One region of the Spirillospora sp. NPDC049024 genome, then DNA from elsewhere that is predicted to be linked to it. Evidence: riboswitches for the same ligand, from Rfam matches in the RefSeq annotation. Region 1 holds a riboswitch; the other holds the start of a gene.

Region 1 (7,259 bases):
CGTTCGCGGTCAGGAACACCAGCACCACCGTCGTCCACGGCAGCGACCCGCCGAACGCCCGGATCGAGGCGTCCAGGCACAGGGTGAACGCCAGCGTCAGCAGCAGCGTGCCGCCCATCCCGGTGGCGAGCTTCCGCGGGGACTGCAGGACGTCCACCAGGCGCGGCACCACACCAGAGAACATGGCCCTCAGCCGCGAGGCGACCACCCGCCGCACCCGCGGCACGGTCAGCGCCAGCCCGGCGAGCAGCCCCAGCCCCAGCACCGCGAACATGATCGTCCGGGAGGGGGCGAGGTCCTGCGTCGCCTTCGCCGTCGAGCCGGTCAGGAACCCGAACAGCACCAGCAGCAGGATGTGGATGACCATGCCGACGAGCTGGGACGCGCCCACGCTCGCGACGGCGAGGGCCGGCCGGACGCCCGTGCGCTGCAGGTAGCGGGTGTTGACCGCGACGCCGCCCACGGCCGCGGGCGCGACCAGCTTCACGAACGACGCGGCCAGCTGCACCAGGACCGTCCGCCACAGCGGCAGGCGTTCCGGGACGAACCCCATCAGCATGAACGCGGCGGCCACGTAGGTGAGCGCCGCCGCCCCGAGGGCCGCCGCCACCCAGTGCCAGCTCGCCGTGGCCGCCAGGCGGCCGATGTCCAGGCTCGTCACCTGCGGGATGACGATGTAGGCCGCGATCGACAGCGCCACGATGCTGACGATGGTCCGGGGCCGGAAGCGCTCCAGGTTGGCGGGGGCCGCCTCGGTCTCCGGCTTCAGCCGGACGATCTGCTCGCGGATGCGGGTGAGCAGGTCCTTGTGGTGCCGGAGGGCCGTGCGGGTCGCCCGGGACAGCGCCACCCGCTGCAGCAGCGGCACCGCCCCGCCGAGGGCCTCCTCGCCCAGCACGGACGCCGCCGTCCGGACCGCCCGCTCCGGCCCCGCCCGCAGCGCCAGGGTCGTGAGCAGCTGGGCGAGGTCGAGGCGCAGCGCCAGGTCGCCCGCCGCCGTCTCCCCGGACCGCAGGTCGGTGAGGTAGGCGCGGCCGTCGTCGCCGACCAGGACCGCGCCGCCCTCCAGCCGCCGGTGCGCGATCCGCCCCGCCTGCAGCGCCCGGAACTGCCGCCACACGTCCGTCAGCAGCACGTCGGTGACCTCGTCGTCGGGGACGTCCCCGAGCCGCCGCCCCGGCACGTGCTCGTACGCCAGCAGCGCCGCCTCGGTGCCGACCTCGCAGGTGCCGGCGAGCCGCGGCGTCCGGGCGCCCGCCGCGTCCAGCGCGTACGCCGTCAGCGACTCCAGCTCCAGGGAGCGGCGGAGCGAGCGCAGCGTCCGCCCGGTCGTGTCGCCGCGCAGCCGCAGCAGCCGCCAGACGCGGTAGAGCAGCCCGGCGGTCTGCTGGTCGCGGTCGAGGACGCGGACCTCCACGTCCCACTCGCCGTGCGGCCCGCGCCGCGCCGGGAGCCGGGCGCCGGTCCCGCCCCGCGGGCGGTCGGCGAGGACGACGCCGTACCGGCGCGTCTGGTCGGTGCCCTCCCCGGCGCCGTCCAGCCGCGCCGCCCGCTCCGGCCGCAGGCCGAGCCGTTCGAGCGCGGCCACCACGGTCCTGCCGGGCGGGCGCGGGTTCGGCGTCCCGACCGCGTACAGGGTGCCGTGGCCGATGGCGCGGCCCAGCAGGTAGGTGGCCGCCAGCGCCGCCACGGAGGCGTACGACGCGGTCAGCCCGGTCAGCGCCGCCAGCCCGATCATGGTCCAGGTCGCGGCCTGCCAGCGGGCGCGGCCCGCCATCCCCACCGCGCTGACGAACGCGATGACCGGGGCGATGTCGGTGTGCACCGGCGCGGTCTCGGTGCCGCCCCAGATCAGCGAGTCGAGCACGCCGCCCGGCGCGGCCCGCACCACCAGGTCGTCCAGGCCCACCGTGACGCCGAACGCGATCATCGCGGCGAGCAGCGCGATCGCGACGCGCGTCCCGTCCTTGTGGAACAGCCGCTCGATCCCGAACGCGATCGGCACGGCGAGCACCCCGAAGCTGGACACCAGCGTCGCCAGCGTCAGCAGCGGCCGGGGCGCGTGCGCGGTGCCCTGCGCGATGTCGGTCTGGAGGCCGTGCGTCGTCTGCTGCGCGATCGACACCAGCAGCATGACCGCCGCCAGCCCCACGACGGACGCCGCGAACCGGAAGGCGTCGGAGGGGCGGCGGATCCGGTCGGGCTGGGCGGGCTCCTCGACGGGGACGCCGGCGGACGCGCCCGGCGCCGGGCGCACCGCGCCGTCGTGGGTCTGTGTCACGCCGTACCGCCGCTCCGGCCATCCGTCATCGTGGCCAGCGTCCCAGACCCGGCGGCGCGCCGTCGAGTCGGTGGAGCGCCGCCGGGACGCGCGTCCATCCCGCAGCCTCACCTCCCCGCCCCCGTGCGGCCCGAGCCCCTCCCGTCCCAGGTGGGTGAGCACATGGTACTCGCCGGTAGACCTCCGGCGCCGGAAGGGCGCGGCCCTTGCGGCGGGCCGGAACCACCCGGTGGACGCGCCTTTGGGTAGGGTTCGTCCTAGGACATGCCGTCGACCCTGTGCGGGAGAGTCCCCACGCCGCCAGCGTGGGGCGCCGAAGGGGCAACCTCCCCGGAACCTCTCAGGCAAAAGGACCGCGCGGACGAGGCACCTCTGGAAAGCAGGCGTCGATCCCCGCGCGCGGGGAAGGGCGGCTCACCGAAGGGGAAACCCCGCCGCGCGGGTGAAGCTCTCAGGTGCCGATGACAGAGGGGGAGACCGGCCCGCCGGCCCGCGCCGGCGGCGCACCTGAGCGACCGCAGCAGCCAGGAGGCCTTCCATGACCGCCCAGTTCTTCGCCCCCGTGGCCGCGCCGCAGCACCCGCGGTCGGCGTTCGCCGACCGGCACGTGGGCCCGTCCCCGAGCGACCAGGCGCGGATGCTGGCCGCCATCGGCTACTCCGGCGCCGAGGCGCTGATCGACGACGCGGTCCCCGCCGCCATCCGCACCTCCCGGCCGCTGGACCTGCCGCCCGCGCTGAGCGAGACCGCCGCGCTGGACCGGCTCCGCGAACTGGCGTCCCGCAACACCGTCCTGACGTCCATGATCGGGCTCGGCTACCACGGCACCACCACGCCCGGCGTGATCATGCGGAACGTGCTGGAGAACCCCGGCTGGTACACCGCCTACACGCCCTACCAGCCGGAGATCTCCCAGGGCCGCCTCGAGGCCCTGCTGAACTTCCAGACGGTGGTGGGCGACCTGACCGGGCTGCCCGTCGCGAACGCCTCCATGCTGGACGAGGGCACCGCCGCCGCCGAGGCCATGGCCCTCGCGCACCGCGTGTCCAGGCGCAAGGAGCCCGGGACGTTCCTCGTCGACGCCGACACCCTCCCGCAGACCATCGAGGTCGTCCGGACCCGCGCGGTCCCGCTCGGCATCGAGGTGGTCGTCGCCGACCTGTCCGGCGGGCTCCCGGACGGCGACTTCTTCGGCGTGCTGCTGCAGTACCCGGGCGCCTCCGGCGCCGTCCGCGACCTGGAGCCCGTCATCGCGCAGGCCCACGAGCGCGGCGCCAAGGCCGTCGTCGCCGCCGACCTGCTCGCGCTGACGCTGCTGCGCCCGCCCGGCGAGGCCGGCGCCGACATCGCGGTGGGCTCCGCGCAGCGGTTCGGCGTCCCCTACGGGTTCGGCGGCCCGCACGCCGGCTACATGGCGGTCGGCGAGGGCATCCAGCGCCAGCTCCCCGGGCGGCTCGTCGGCGTGTCCGTCGACGCGGACGGCGCCACCGCCTACCGGCTGGCGCTCCAGACCCGCGAGCAGCACATCCGCCGCGAGAAGGCCACCAGCAACATCTGCACCGCCCAGGTCCTGCTCGCGGTGATGGCGAGCATGTACGCGGTCTACCACGGGCCCGAGGGCCTGGCCGCGATCGCGCAGCGCACGCACCGCCGGGCCGCCGAGATCGCCGCGGGCCTGCGCGCCGGCGGCGTCGAGGTGGTGCACGACTCGTTCTTCGACACCGTCCTCGCCCGCGTGCCCGGCCGGTCCGCCGAGGTCGTCGCGGCCGCCCGCGAGCGCGGGATCAACCTGCGCCCGGACGGGCCCGACCGGGTCGCGGTCGCCTGCGACGAGACGACGCTGCCCGAGCACGTCGCGGCCGTGCTGGACGCGTTCGGCGCCCCGGCGGCCGGCGAGGCCCCCGAGGCGTTCCCGGACGCGCTGCGCCGCGAGAGCCCCTACCTGACCCACCCGGTCTTCCACGCGCACCGCTCCGAGACCGCGATGCTGCGCTACCTGCGCAGGCTCCAGGACAAGGACATCGCGCTCGACCGGTCCATGATCCCGCTCGGCTCCTGCACGATGAAGCTGAACGCCACCGCCGAGATGGAGCCGATCACCTGGCCGCAGTTCGCGGACATCCACCCGTTCGCGCCGATCGACCAGGCCGCCGGCTACGTCGAGCTGATCGGCGAACTGGAGGAGCGCCTCGCCGAGATCACCGGGTACGCGAAGGTCTCCGTCCAGCCGAACGCCGGCTCCCAGGGCGAACTGGCCGGGCTGCTCGCCATCCGCGGCTACCACGCCTCCCGCGGCGAGGAGCACCGCGACGTCTGCCTGATCCCCTCCTCGGCGCACGGCACCAACGCCGCGAGCGCCGTCATGGCCGGGATGCGGGTCGTCGTCGTCAAGTGCGACGAGGGCGGCAACGTCGACCTCGACGACCTGCGGGCCAAGCTCGCCGAGCACGGCGACCGGCTCGCCGCGATCATGGTGACCTACCCGTCCACGCACGGCGTCTTCGAGGAGACGATCACCGAGGTGTGCGCGGCCGTGCACGAGGCCGGCGGCCAGGTCTACGTCGACGGCGCCAACCTCAACGCGCTCGTCGGCCTGGCCCGCCCCGGCGAGTTCGGCTCGGACGTCTCCCACCTCAACCTGCACAAGACGTTCTGCATCCCGCACGGCGGCGGCGGCCCCGGCGTCGGCCCGATCGGCGTCCGCGAGCACCTGGCCCCGTTCCTGCCCAACCACCCGCTGCGCGAGGAGGCCGGCCCCGGCACCGGCGTCGGCCCGATCTCCGCGGCCCCGTGGGGCTCGGCCGGCATCCTGCCGATCTCCTGGGCCTACATCGCGATGATGGGCCCGGACGGGCTGCGCGCCGCCACCGAGGGCGCGATCATCGGCGCCAACTACCTCGCCGCCCGCCTCGCCCCGCACTACCCGATCCTCTACACCGGCCGGAACGGCCTCGTCGCGCACGAGTGCATCGCCGACCTCCGCAAGATCACCAAGGAGACGGGGATCACCGCCGAGGACGTCGCCAAGCGCCTCATCGACTACGGCTTCCACGCCCCGACCCTGTCGTTCCCCGTCGCCGGCACGCTGATGATCGAGCCCACCGAGTCCGAGGACCTCGCCGAACTCGACCGGTTCTGCGACGCCATGATCGAGATCCGCCGGGAGATCCAGCGCGTGGCCGACGGCGGCTACGACGCCGACGACAACCCCCTCAAGAACGCCCCGCACACCGCCGCCTGCCTCGTCTCCGACGACTGGAAGCACGCCTACACGCGCGAGGAGGCCGCCTACCCCCTCCCGTCCCTGCGGGAGAACAAGTACTGGCCCCCCGTCCGCCGCATCGACCAGGCCTACGGCGACCGCAACCTCGTCTGCTCCTGCCCGCCCCCCGAGGCCTTCGAAGACTGAGTTGAGGTGTGTTCTTGGTGGCTCAGGCGTCTGGTGGTCTGAGCCACGAAGAACACGTGTCGCCGAGTGCAGGGATGATCCCCGATGGAATGCCGCCGGACTCGGCCTGGCCACGGCTCAGCCACCAACGACCCGAGGGATCGCGATCGCGTCCGAAGGCAGGTTCGAGCTCGCGAGAACCTGATCGCGCAGCGAGCCGCAAGGCGAGTCGGAGCGATGCCAGCGATCGCCGCAGTGCCCGACGATGGAGGGCCGTCAAGGCCCGAAGGAGGAGGGCACTGCAATAGATAGGTGATCATGGCGGGATTTCGGGGTGTCGGGGCGGGACGGGGGTGGGGGCGTCTCGCTACGCTCTTGCTGATCCCGACCCCCAGAGGGCAGAAGAGCGATGAGCGAGTCTCTGGACGCCGTTTCCGACGATGCGGCGCGACTGTGCGAGGAGGCCCGCGGCCTCGCCGAGAACGGTGAGGCGGAGCGGGCCGCGCTGCTGTTCGAGAGGGTGCTCGCGCTGGGCGACACCTCCTTCCGGGCGCAGGCGGCGCTGGGGCTGGCGGTCGTCCTGGACGACGCCGGGCATGTGGAGCGCGCCAGGGAGGCCGACCGGGCGGCGATCGCCACGGCCGACCCCGAGTACGGGCCGCGCGCCGCCTACCACCTGGCCCTCACGCACGAGCGGGCCGGCGAGCACGAGCTGGCGGCGCCCGCCTGGCGGGTCGTGGTCGACTTCGGCAACCCGGCCTACCTGCCGCCCGCCCACCTCGCCCTCGCCCGCATCGCCGACGACGCCGGCGACTTCGACACCGCCCGCGGCCACTGGGAGGCGGTGATCGCGACCGGGGACGCCGAGTACGGGCCGCCCGCCGCGCACGACCTCGCGCAGCGGCTGCTGGAGCGCGACGAGCCCGCGCGGGCGCAGCGGGTCCTGACCGCCGGGCTCAGGCTGATCGACCGGGGCACCGCCCCCTACGCCCACTCCCGGCTCGCCGTCGCGCTCGGCATCTCCTACCTCGACCAGGCGATCGGCGCGTTCGGCGCGGCGCTGGGGGAGGAGCCGCCCGACCCGGAGGTCGGGCCGCTGGCCACCGAGCTGCTGGCGCGGACGCTGCCGCTGCGGGGGCGGGGCGCCGAGGCCGGCGAGGTGTGGCGGCGGGGGCTCACCGACCCCGGCACCGCGGGCCAGGTGCGGGCGCGGCTGCGCCGCGACTTCGGCGACGCCGAGGACGACGGCGACCCCGGCGACCTGTGGTGGGAGCCGGTCGTCGAGCAGGCCGTGTCGGACGGGACGCTCCCGGCCCTCGCCGGGGAGGCGTTCGGGGCCCTCGACCACATGTACGCGCTGCTCGCCGCCCGGTACGCCGAGCGGCGGGCGGGCGAGTCGAACGAGACCCTCGGCAGGGCGGTGCGGGTGCCGAGCGGCTACCCGTGGGGCCCGCTGCTGCACGAGAGCTTCGCGGAGCGGTTCCGGCTGGCGATGGGCACGCCCGTCCCGGACTGGACCGAGGGCTAGCTACTCGGCGATGGCGCGCTCGGCGATCACCTTGGTGATGCGGGCGCGGACGAGGTACTCGG
Region 2 (7,259 bases), on a different contig from region 1:
AGGTGCGCGGCCAGACTGCCTCGCCAGCGGCGGTCGCGGCGGTCCAGCATCGCCACGACCAGGGCCTCCTTCGTGGGGAAGAGCCGGTAGATGCGCTTGAGGGGCAGGCCGACCGCCGTGCGCAGCTCGTCCATGCCCACCGCCTGGACGCCCTGCCGGTAGAAGAGTCGCTCCGCGACGTCCAGCAGCGCCTCGCGGTCGCGCTCCTGCTGCTCCTCGGTGATCGCGGCCGGCATCGGCGCTCCTGGCTTGACGTTGAGAACGGTCGTTCCCTACCTTAGCGGCAATGATGGAGAACGACCGTTCTCAACTTGAGGAGGCCTCAGTGCCGGAAGATCGTCCGCCCTGCCCGCCGTTCACCCTGGAGACCGCGAAGCAGAAGGTCCAGGCGGCCGAGGACGCCTGGAACACCCGCGACCCGCAGCGGGTGGCGCTCGCCTACACGCCCGACTCGGTGTGGCGGAACCGCGACCGGTTCGTCACCGGACGGGAGGAGATCATCGCCTTCCTGACGGAGAAGTGGGAGCGCGAACTCGACTACGCGCTGCGCAAGAGCCTGTGGGGGTTCCGCGAGAACCGCATGGCCGTCCGGTTCCAGTACGAGTGGCACGACGCCGCCGGCCAGTGGTGGCGCAGCTACGGCAACGAGCTGTGGGAGTTCGACGAGCACGGTCTGATGCGCCGCCGCGAGGCGAGCATCAACGACGTCGCGATCCCCGAAACCGCCCGCCGCATCCGCGGCCCCCGCCCCCGGTCCGAACACGGCCTCGACATCCCGCTCCAGTAGCGGCGGCGGTCAGCATTCGATGACGTTGACGGCGAGGCCGCCGCGGGAGGTCTCCTTGTACTTGTCGAGCATGTCGCGGCCGGTGTCGCGCATGGTCTTGATGGCCTTGTCGAGGGAGACGAAGTGGCGGCCGTCGCCGCGCAGGGAGATGCGGGCGGCGCTGATGGCCTTGATGGCGCCGACCGCGTTGCGCTCGATGCAGGGCACCTGGACCAGGCCGCCGACGGGGTCGCAGGTCAGGCCCAGGTTGTGCTCGATGCCGATCTCGGCGGCGTTCTCCACCTGCTCGGGGGTGCCGCCGAGGACCTCGGTGAGCCCGGCGGCGGCCATCGAGCAGGCCGAGCCGACCTCGCCCTGGCAGCCGACCTCGGCGCCGGAGATGGAGGCGTTCTGCTTGAACAGCACGCCCATCGCCCCCGCGGTCAGCAGGAACCGCACGACGCCCTCGTCGTCGCACCCCGGGACGAACCGGTCGTAGTAATGCAGGACGGCCGGGATGATGCCCGCGGCGCCGTTGGTGGGGGCGGTGACGATGCGGCCGCCCGCCGCGTTCTCCTCGTTGACGGCGAGGGCGAACAGGGTGACCCAGTCCATCGCGTGGAGCGGGTCGGACGCCTTCTCGGCGGAGAGCTGGCGGTGCAGCTGGGGAGCGCGGCGGCGCACCTTGAGCCCGCCCGGCAGCAGGCCCTCGCGGGTGCAGCCCCGGGCGACGCAGGCGCGCATCACCTGCCAGAGTTCGAGCAGGCCGTCGTGGATCTCGGCGGTGGTGCGGCCGAACGCCCGCTCGTTCTCCAGCATGAGCGCGGAGATCGACAGGCCCGTCTCCCGGCAGCGGTCGAGCAGCTCGGCCGCGGTGTCGAAGGGGAGCGGCAGGACGGTGTCGTCGGGCTTGATGCGGTCGGCGCCGGTGGCGTTCTCGTCCACGATGAAGCCGCCGCCCACCGAGTAGTACACCTTGGCGCGCAGCTCCTGGCCCGAGGCGTCCAGGGCCGTGAACCGCATCCCGTTGGGGTGGCCGGGCAGCGACTCCTTGCGTTCGAAGACCAGGTGCTCGTTCACCACGAACGGGACGTCGTGGTCGCCGAACAGGCGCAGGGCCCCGCGCTCGCGGATCGCCGCGAGGCGCTCGTCCACCCGGTCCACGTCGACGAGTTCGGGCTTGTCGCCTTCGAGACCCAGGATGACGGCCTTGTCGGAGCCGTGGCCCTTGCCGGTGAGGCCGAGCGAGCCGTAGAGGGTGACGGCGACGGACGCGGTCTTCTCCAGCAGCCCGTCGCGGTCCAGGCCGCGGGCGAACCGGTGCGCGGCCGCCATCGGACCGCCCGTGTGGGACGACGACGGGCCGATACCGATCTTGAACAGGTCGAAAACGCTGATGGCCATAGCTACCTCGTTGTAGCCGCGCCCCCTCCTCCGGAGAGGAGAGGGCGCCGGAACGTCACAGGTTCGGGTACAGGGGGTGCTTGGCGGCGAGCGCCTTCACCCGCTCCGCGAGCCGGTCCCGGTCGAAGGACGGCTGCAGTGCCAGCGCGATCACGTCCGCCACCTCGGCGAAGTCCTCGGCGGTGAAGCCGCGGGTCGCGAGCGCGGGCGTGCCGATCCGCAGGCCGGAGGTGACCATCGGCGGGCGCGGGTCGTTCGGCACCGCGTTGCGGTTGACCGTGATGCCGATGTCGTGCAGGCGGTCCTCGGCGTCCCGCCCGGTGAGCTCGGAGTCCACCAGGTCGACCAGCACGAGGTGGACGTCCGTCCCGCCGGTGAGCACCTTGACGCCGGCCTTGGCGGAGTCCGCGGCGAGCAGGCGCTCGGCGAGCAGCTTCGCGCCCTCCACGGTGACCGCCTGCCGGGCCCGGAACTCCTCCGACGCGGCGATCTTGAGGGCGACGGCCTTGGCGGCGATCACGTGCTCCAGCGGGCCGCCCTGCATGCCGGGGAACACCGCGGAGTTGATCTTCTTGCCGTACTCCTCGCGGGCGAGGATCAGCCCGCCGCGCGGACCGCCGAGCGTCTTGTGCGTCGTGGTCGTCACGATGTCGGCGTACGGGACGGGCGAGGGGTGCAGCCCCGCCGCGACCAGGCCCGCGAAGTGCGCCATGTCGACCATGAGCAGCGCCCCGACCGAGTCGGCGACCTCCCGGAACTTCGCGAAGTCGAGCTGCCGCGGATACGCCGACCAGCCCGCCACGATCATCTTGGGGCGGTGCTCGGCCGCGAGGGCGGCGACCTCCGCCATGTCGACCAGGCCGTCCTCGGCGCGGACGTGGTAGGGCACCACGTTCAGGACCTTGCCGGAGTAGTTCAGCCGCATCCCGTGCGTGAGGTGCCCGCCGTGCGCGAGGTCGAGCCCGAGGATCGTGTCGCCGGGCTGGAGCAGCGCGAAGTAGACCGCCGTGTTGGCCTGCGCCCCGCTGTGCGGCTGGACGTTCGCGTGCTCGGCGCCGAACAGCGCCTTGGCCCGGTCGATGGCGAGCTGCTCGGTGACGTCGACGAACTCGCAGCCGCCGTAGTAGCGGCGCCCCGGGTACCCCTCGGCGTACTTGTTCGTCAGGACCGACCCCTGCGCCTCCAGCACCGAGACGGGCGCGAAGTTCTCCGACGCGATCATCTCGAGGGTGCCCTGCTGGCGCCGCAGCTCCGCCGTGACGGCCTCGGCGACCTCGGGATCGGCCGTCGCGAGGGAGTCGTACAGACTCATGATTCCTCGATCAGCTTGTCGTAGGCGGCGGAGTCGAGCAGGTCGCCCGGCTCCTCCGAGATGCGGACCTTGAAGATCCAGCCCTCGCCGTACGGGTCGTCGTTGATGACCTTCGGCTCGTCCACCACCGCGCTGTTGATCGCGGTGATCTCGCCGCTGACGGGGGAGTAGATGTCGCTGACCGACTTGGTCGACTCCACCTCGCCGCACGGCTCGCCCGCCTCGACGGTGTCGCCCTCCGAGGGCTGCAGCTCGATGTAGACGATCTCGCCGAGGGCGTCGGCGGCGTGCGCGGTGATGCCGACCGTGACGATGCCGTCCTCGCCACCGAGGCCCGACACCCACTCGTGCTCCTCGCTGTAGCGGAGCTCCTCCGGAACGCTCACGATCACTTCTCTCTTTCCACTGTGGGGCGGGGCCCCACACCGCCGGACAACTTGTTCAGGAACGCTTGCAGATCAGGACCGCTTGTAGAACGGCAGGGCCACCACGTCCACCGGCTCGTGCCGGCCGCGGACGTCCACGGCGAGGCCCGTCTCCTCGACGCCGCTGTCGAGGTACGCCATGGCGATCGGCGTGCCCAGTGTGGGCGACGGGGCGCCGCTCGTCACGACCCCGCACGGCGTGCCGCCGGACGTGACGACCTGGTACCCCTTGCGGGGCGCGCGACGCCCCCGCGCGACCAGTCCCACGAGCCTACGGCCCGGAGGGGTCTGCGCCTGCGCCGCCAGGGCGGTCTTCCCCACGAAATCGACGGGCTTGTCCAGCTTCACCACCCGGCCGAGGCCCGCCTCGAACGGCGTCGTCTCGGCGGTCAGCTCGTTCCCGTACAGCGGCATCCCCGCCTCCAGGCGCAGGGTGTCGCGGGCCGACAGCCCCGCCGGGACCACCCCGTCCACCGCCGCGAGCGCCTTCCACAGCGGGACGGCGTCGGACGCGTCGACGAACAGCTCGAACCCGTCCTCGCCCGTGTACCCGGTGCGGGCGACGAGCGCGTCCACGCCCGCGACCCGCCCCGCGAGGATCGCGTAGTACTTCAGGCCGTCCAGCGGCGCGTCGGTGAACCCTTCGAGGATCCCCTGGGAGCGCGGCCCCTGCAGGGCGATCAGCGCGTAGGAGTCGGAGCGGTCGTCCACCGCGGCCTCGAAGCCCGCGGCGCGCTCGACGAGGGCGTCCCGCACGACGGCGGCGTTCGCCGCGTTCGCGACCACCATCCACGTCTCGTCCGCCAGCCGGTAGACGATCAGGTCGTCCAGGACGCCGCCGTCCTGCCCGCAGATCATCGTGTAGCGGGCCTTGCCCACCGGCATCGGCGACAGGTTCCCGACCAGCGCGTAGTCGAGCGCGTCGCCCGCGCCCGGGCCGGAGAGGAAGATCTCCCCCATGTGCGACAGGTCGAACAGCCCGGCACCGGTCCGGACGGCCTGGTGCTCGGCGGTCTCGCTCGCATAGCGGAGCGGCATCAGATAGCCGGCGAAGTCGACGAGATTCGCGCCGAGGTCCTCGTGGACGTCGTGCAGCGGCGTCTTCTTCGCGGTCTTGTCGGCGGACATGGGTTCGGCTCCTTCGTCACGGGCGCGCGTGGTCCATCGTCCCACTCGCGCACCGGGCGTATCGGTGCCTCCCCCTCTGTCATCGGCGCCTGAGAGCTTCACCCGCCGCGCGGCGGGCTTTCACCTTCGGCGGGGGACCGGGGTCCCCGCTTTCCAGAGGTCGCCTGGCCCGTGCGGTCCGTGGGCCTGAGAGGTTCCGGGGAGGATTTGCTCCTTCGGCGTCCCCCACCGGCTGCAGGGGACTCTCCCGCACGGGATAGTCGGCTGCCGAAGAGGCTAGCAGTATTCATTGCGTTTCCCCAGGGTCGAGGCCTGGGGGCCTCGACCCTGGGGAAACGCGGGCGATCGCTGGCATCGCTCCGGCTCGCCTTGCGGCTCGCTGCGCGATCAGATTCTCGCTTCGCTCGAATCTGCCTTCGGACGCGATCGCGACTCCCCGGGTCGTCACCGGGTTGAGGCGGCGGCTCAGGTCGGTGCGCCCGTCCCCGTCTTCGTGCCCTCTTGCGTGGGACTCGTCAGTTGGAGGGGGTGGTCGGTGGGGGTGACATCGACTTCACGCAGGTTTGGAGGGCGGCCTTGATCTTTTGCAGTTCGTCCGGGGCCGGGGTCCTCGTGGGGTTGGGGGTGGGCATCTGCACGCCTTGCTTCTGCATGCAGTCGTTGAAGGCCTTGACCGCCTTCGACTGAGCCGGGGGGAGGGGCGTGGCCTCCTTGCCCGTTCCCTGCCCGGGGGTGGAGGGGGCCGGGGACGCGGCGGTCGGGGCGGGGGAGTTCGACGTGCCCGCTGCCTGGCCGCCCTCGTCGGAGCCCCCGCAGCCGGCCAGGGGCAGGGCCAGGGCCAGGGCCAGGGCGAGTACCGCTACATGACCGCGCTTCAAGGTGGGAACCTCCGTCGACCGGGGTGGGAGCGCCCATGATGCGGGGTCGGCGGTACCTGCGGATACGCATCCGCATGCCAATGCCGCGCGGCCGGGTTAGCACCTCGACGCAAAGGAGGCGGCGTTGTGCGGGTTCTTCGTTCGCTTCAACCGGATCGGGGGCCGTAACGTACTCTGAATTGGTCGCTGGAGATCAACCCCGGGCGCGGGGTAACACGGACCCGGAGGGGCACGCCGCATGGTCTACTACCTGGCTGGAGCCTTGATCCTCTTCTTCGGGCTGCTGGTCTCCATCGCGCTGCACGAGCTCGGGCACTTCTCGTTCGCCAAGCTGTTCAAGGTGCGGACCACCCAGTTCATGGTCGGGTTCGGGCCCACGATGTGGTCGAAGCGCAAGGGCGAGACCGAGTACGGCGTCAAGTGGATCCCGCTCGGCGGCTACATCCGCATGATCGGCATGCTGCCGCCGCGCAAGGGCGACGCCCCGGGGCAGGTGCGGCGGATCAGCACCGGGCCGTGGCAGGGGCTGATCGAGTCCGCGCGCGGCGCCGCGCTGGAGGAGGTCGGGCCGGGCGACGAGAACCGCGTGTTCTACGCCAAGAAGTGGTGGCAGAAGCTGCTCATCATGTTCGGCGGGCCCGCGATGAACCTGCTGCTGTCGGTGCTGTTCTTCGCGATCCTGCTGATGGGCATCGGCACCAACCAGCCGCAGCCGGTGATCAAGGAGGTCGCCGAGTGCATGGTGCCGGCCAGCGCCAACGTCACCGCGTGCCCGGCGAACGCGGCGCCGACGCCCGCGCGGCAGGTCGGGCTCCGGCCCGGTGACCGGATCGTGTCGTTCGACGGCAGGAAGGTCGACGACTACGGGGAGCTCCAGCGGCTGATCCGCGACGACGGCGGCAAGACCGTCCCGATGACCGTCCGGCGCGGCGGCCAGGACGTGCGGCTGAACGTCCCGATCACCCGCAACCAGATGTACGACCTCGAGGACGAGAACAAGGTCGTCAACGTCGGCTTCCTCGGCATCACGCCGACCAGCGCGATCGAGCGGCAGGGGCCCGGGGCGGTCGCGAGCACGATGGGCGACCTGACCGCGCGGACCGCGGGCGCGCTGGTGCGGATGCCGCAGAAGATGGTCGGCGTGTGGAACGCCGCATTCGGCGGTGAGAAGCGCGACCCGAACGGCCCGATCGGCGTCGTCGGCGTCAGCCGGATCGGCGGCGAGGTCGCCGCGTCCGACGACCTCACCGGCACCCAGAAGGTCTCCTTCTTCGTGATGCTGCTCGGCTCGCTGAACCTCGCGGTCGGGCTGTTCAACCTCATCCCGCTGCTGCCGCTGGACGGCG

What was found. A riboswitch is a leader RNA that binds a small molecule or an ion and turns the genes downstream of it on or off. The one in region 1 is predicted to bind glycine.
Region 2: it holds a riboswitch for glycine, as region 1 does, so the genes downstream of both, gcvT (glycine cleavage system aminomethyltransferase GcvT) here and gcvP (aminomethyl-transferring glycine dehydrogenase) in region 1, are expected to answer to the same signal.

The regions. Positions count from the first base shown of each region.
Region 1 is NZ_JBEZFD010000032.1:12,959-20,217, reverse strand. Features, by position in the region: gene AB0C21_RS39065 (lysylphosphatidylglycerol synthase transmembrane domain-containing protein) at 1-2,281, opposite strand, end outside; glycine riboswitch at 2,553-2,647, shown strand; gene gcvP (aminomethyl-transferring glycine dehydrogenase) at 2,820-5,690, shown strand; gene AB0C21_RS39055 (tetratricopeptide repeat protein) at 6,079-7,197, shown strand; gene AB0C21_RS39050 (PPOX class F420-dependent oxidoreductase) at 7,198-7,259, opposite strand, start outside.
Region 2 is NZ_JBEZFD010000006.1:165,677-172,935, forward strand. Features, by position in the region: gene AB0C21_RS13250 (TetR/AcrR family transcriptional regulator) at 1-236, opposite strand, end outside; gene AB0C21_RS13255 (nuclear transport factor 2 family protein) at 326-787, shown strand; gene AB0C21_RS13260 (L-serine ammonia-lyase) at 797-2,170, opposite strand; gene glyA (serine hydroxymethyltransferase) at 2,226-3,482, opposite strand; gene gcvH (glycine cleavage system protein GcvH) at 3,479-3,868, opposite strand; gene gcvT (glycine cleavage system aminomethyltransferase GcvT) at 3,941-5,035, opposite strand; glycine riboswitch at 5,109-5,195, opposite strand; glycine riboswitch at 5,200-5,295, opposite strand; gene AB0C21_RS13280 (hypothetical protein) at 5,551-5,913, opposite strand; gene AB0C21_RS13285 (M50 family metallopeptidase) at 6,152-7,259, shown strand, end outside.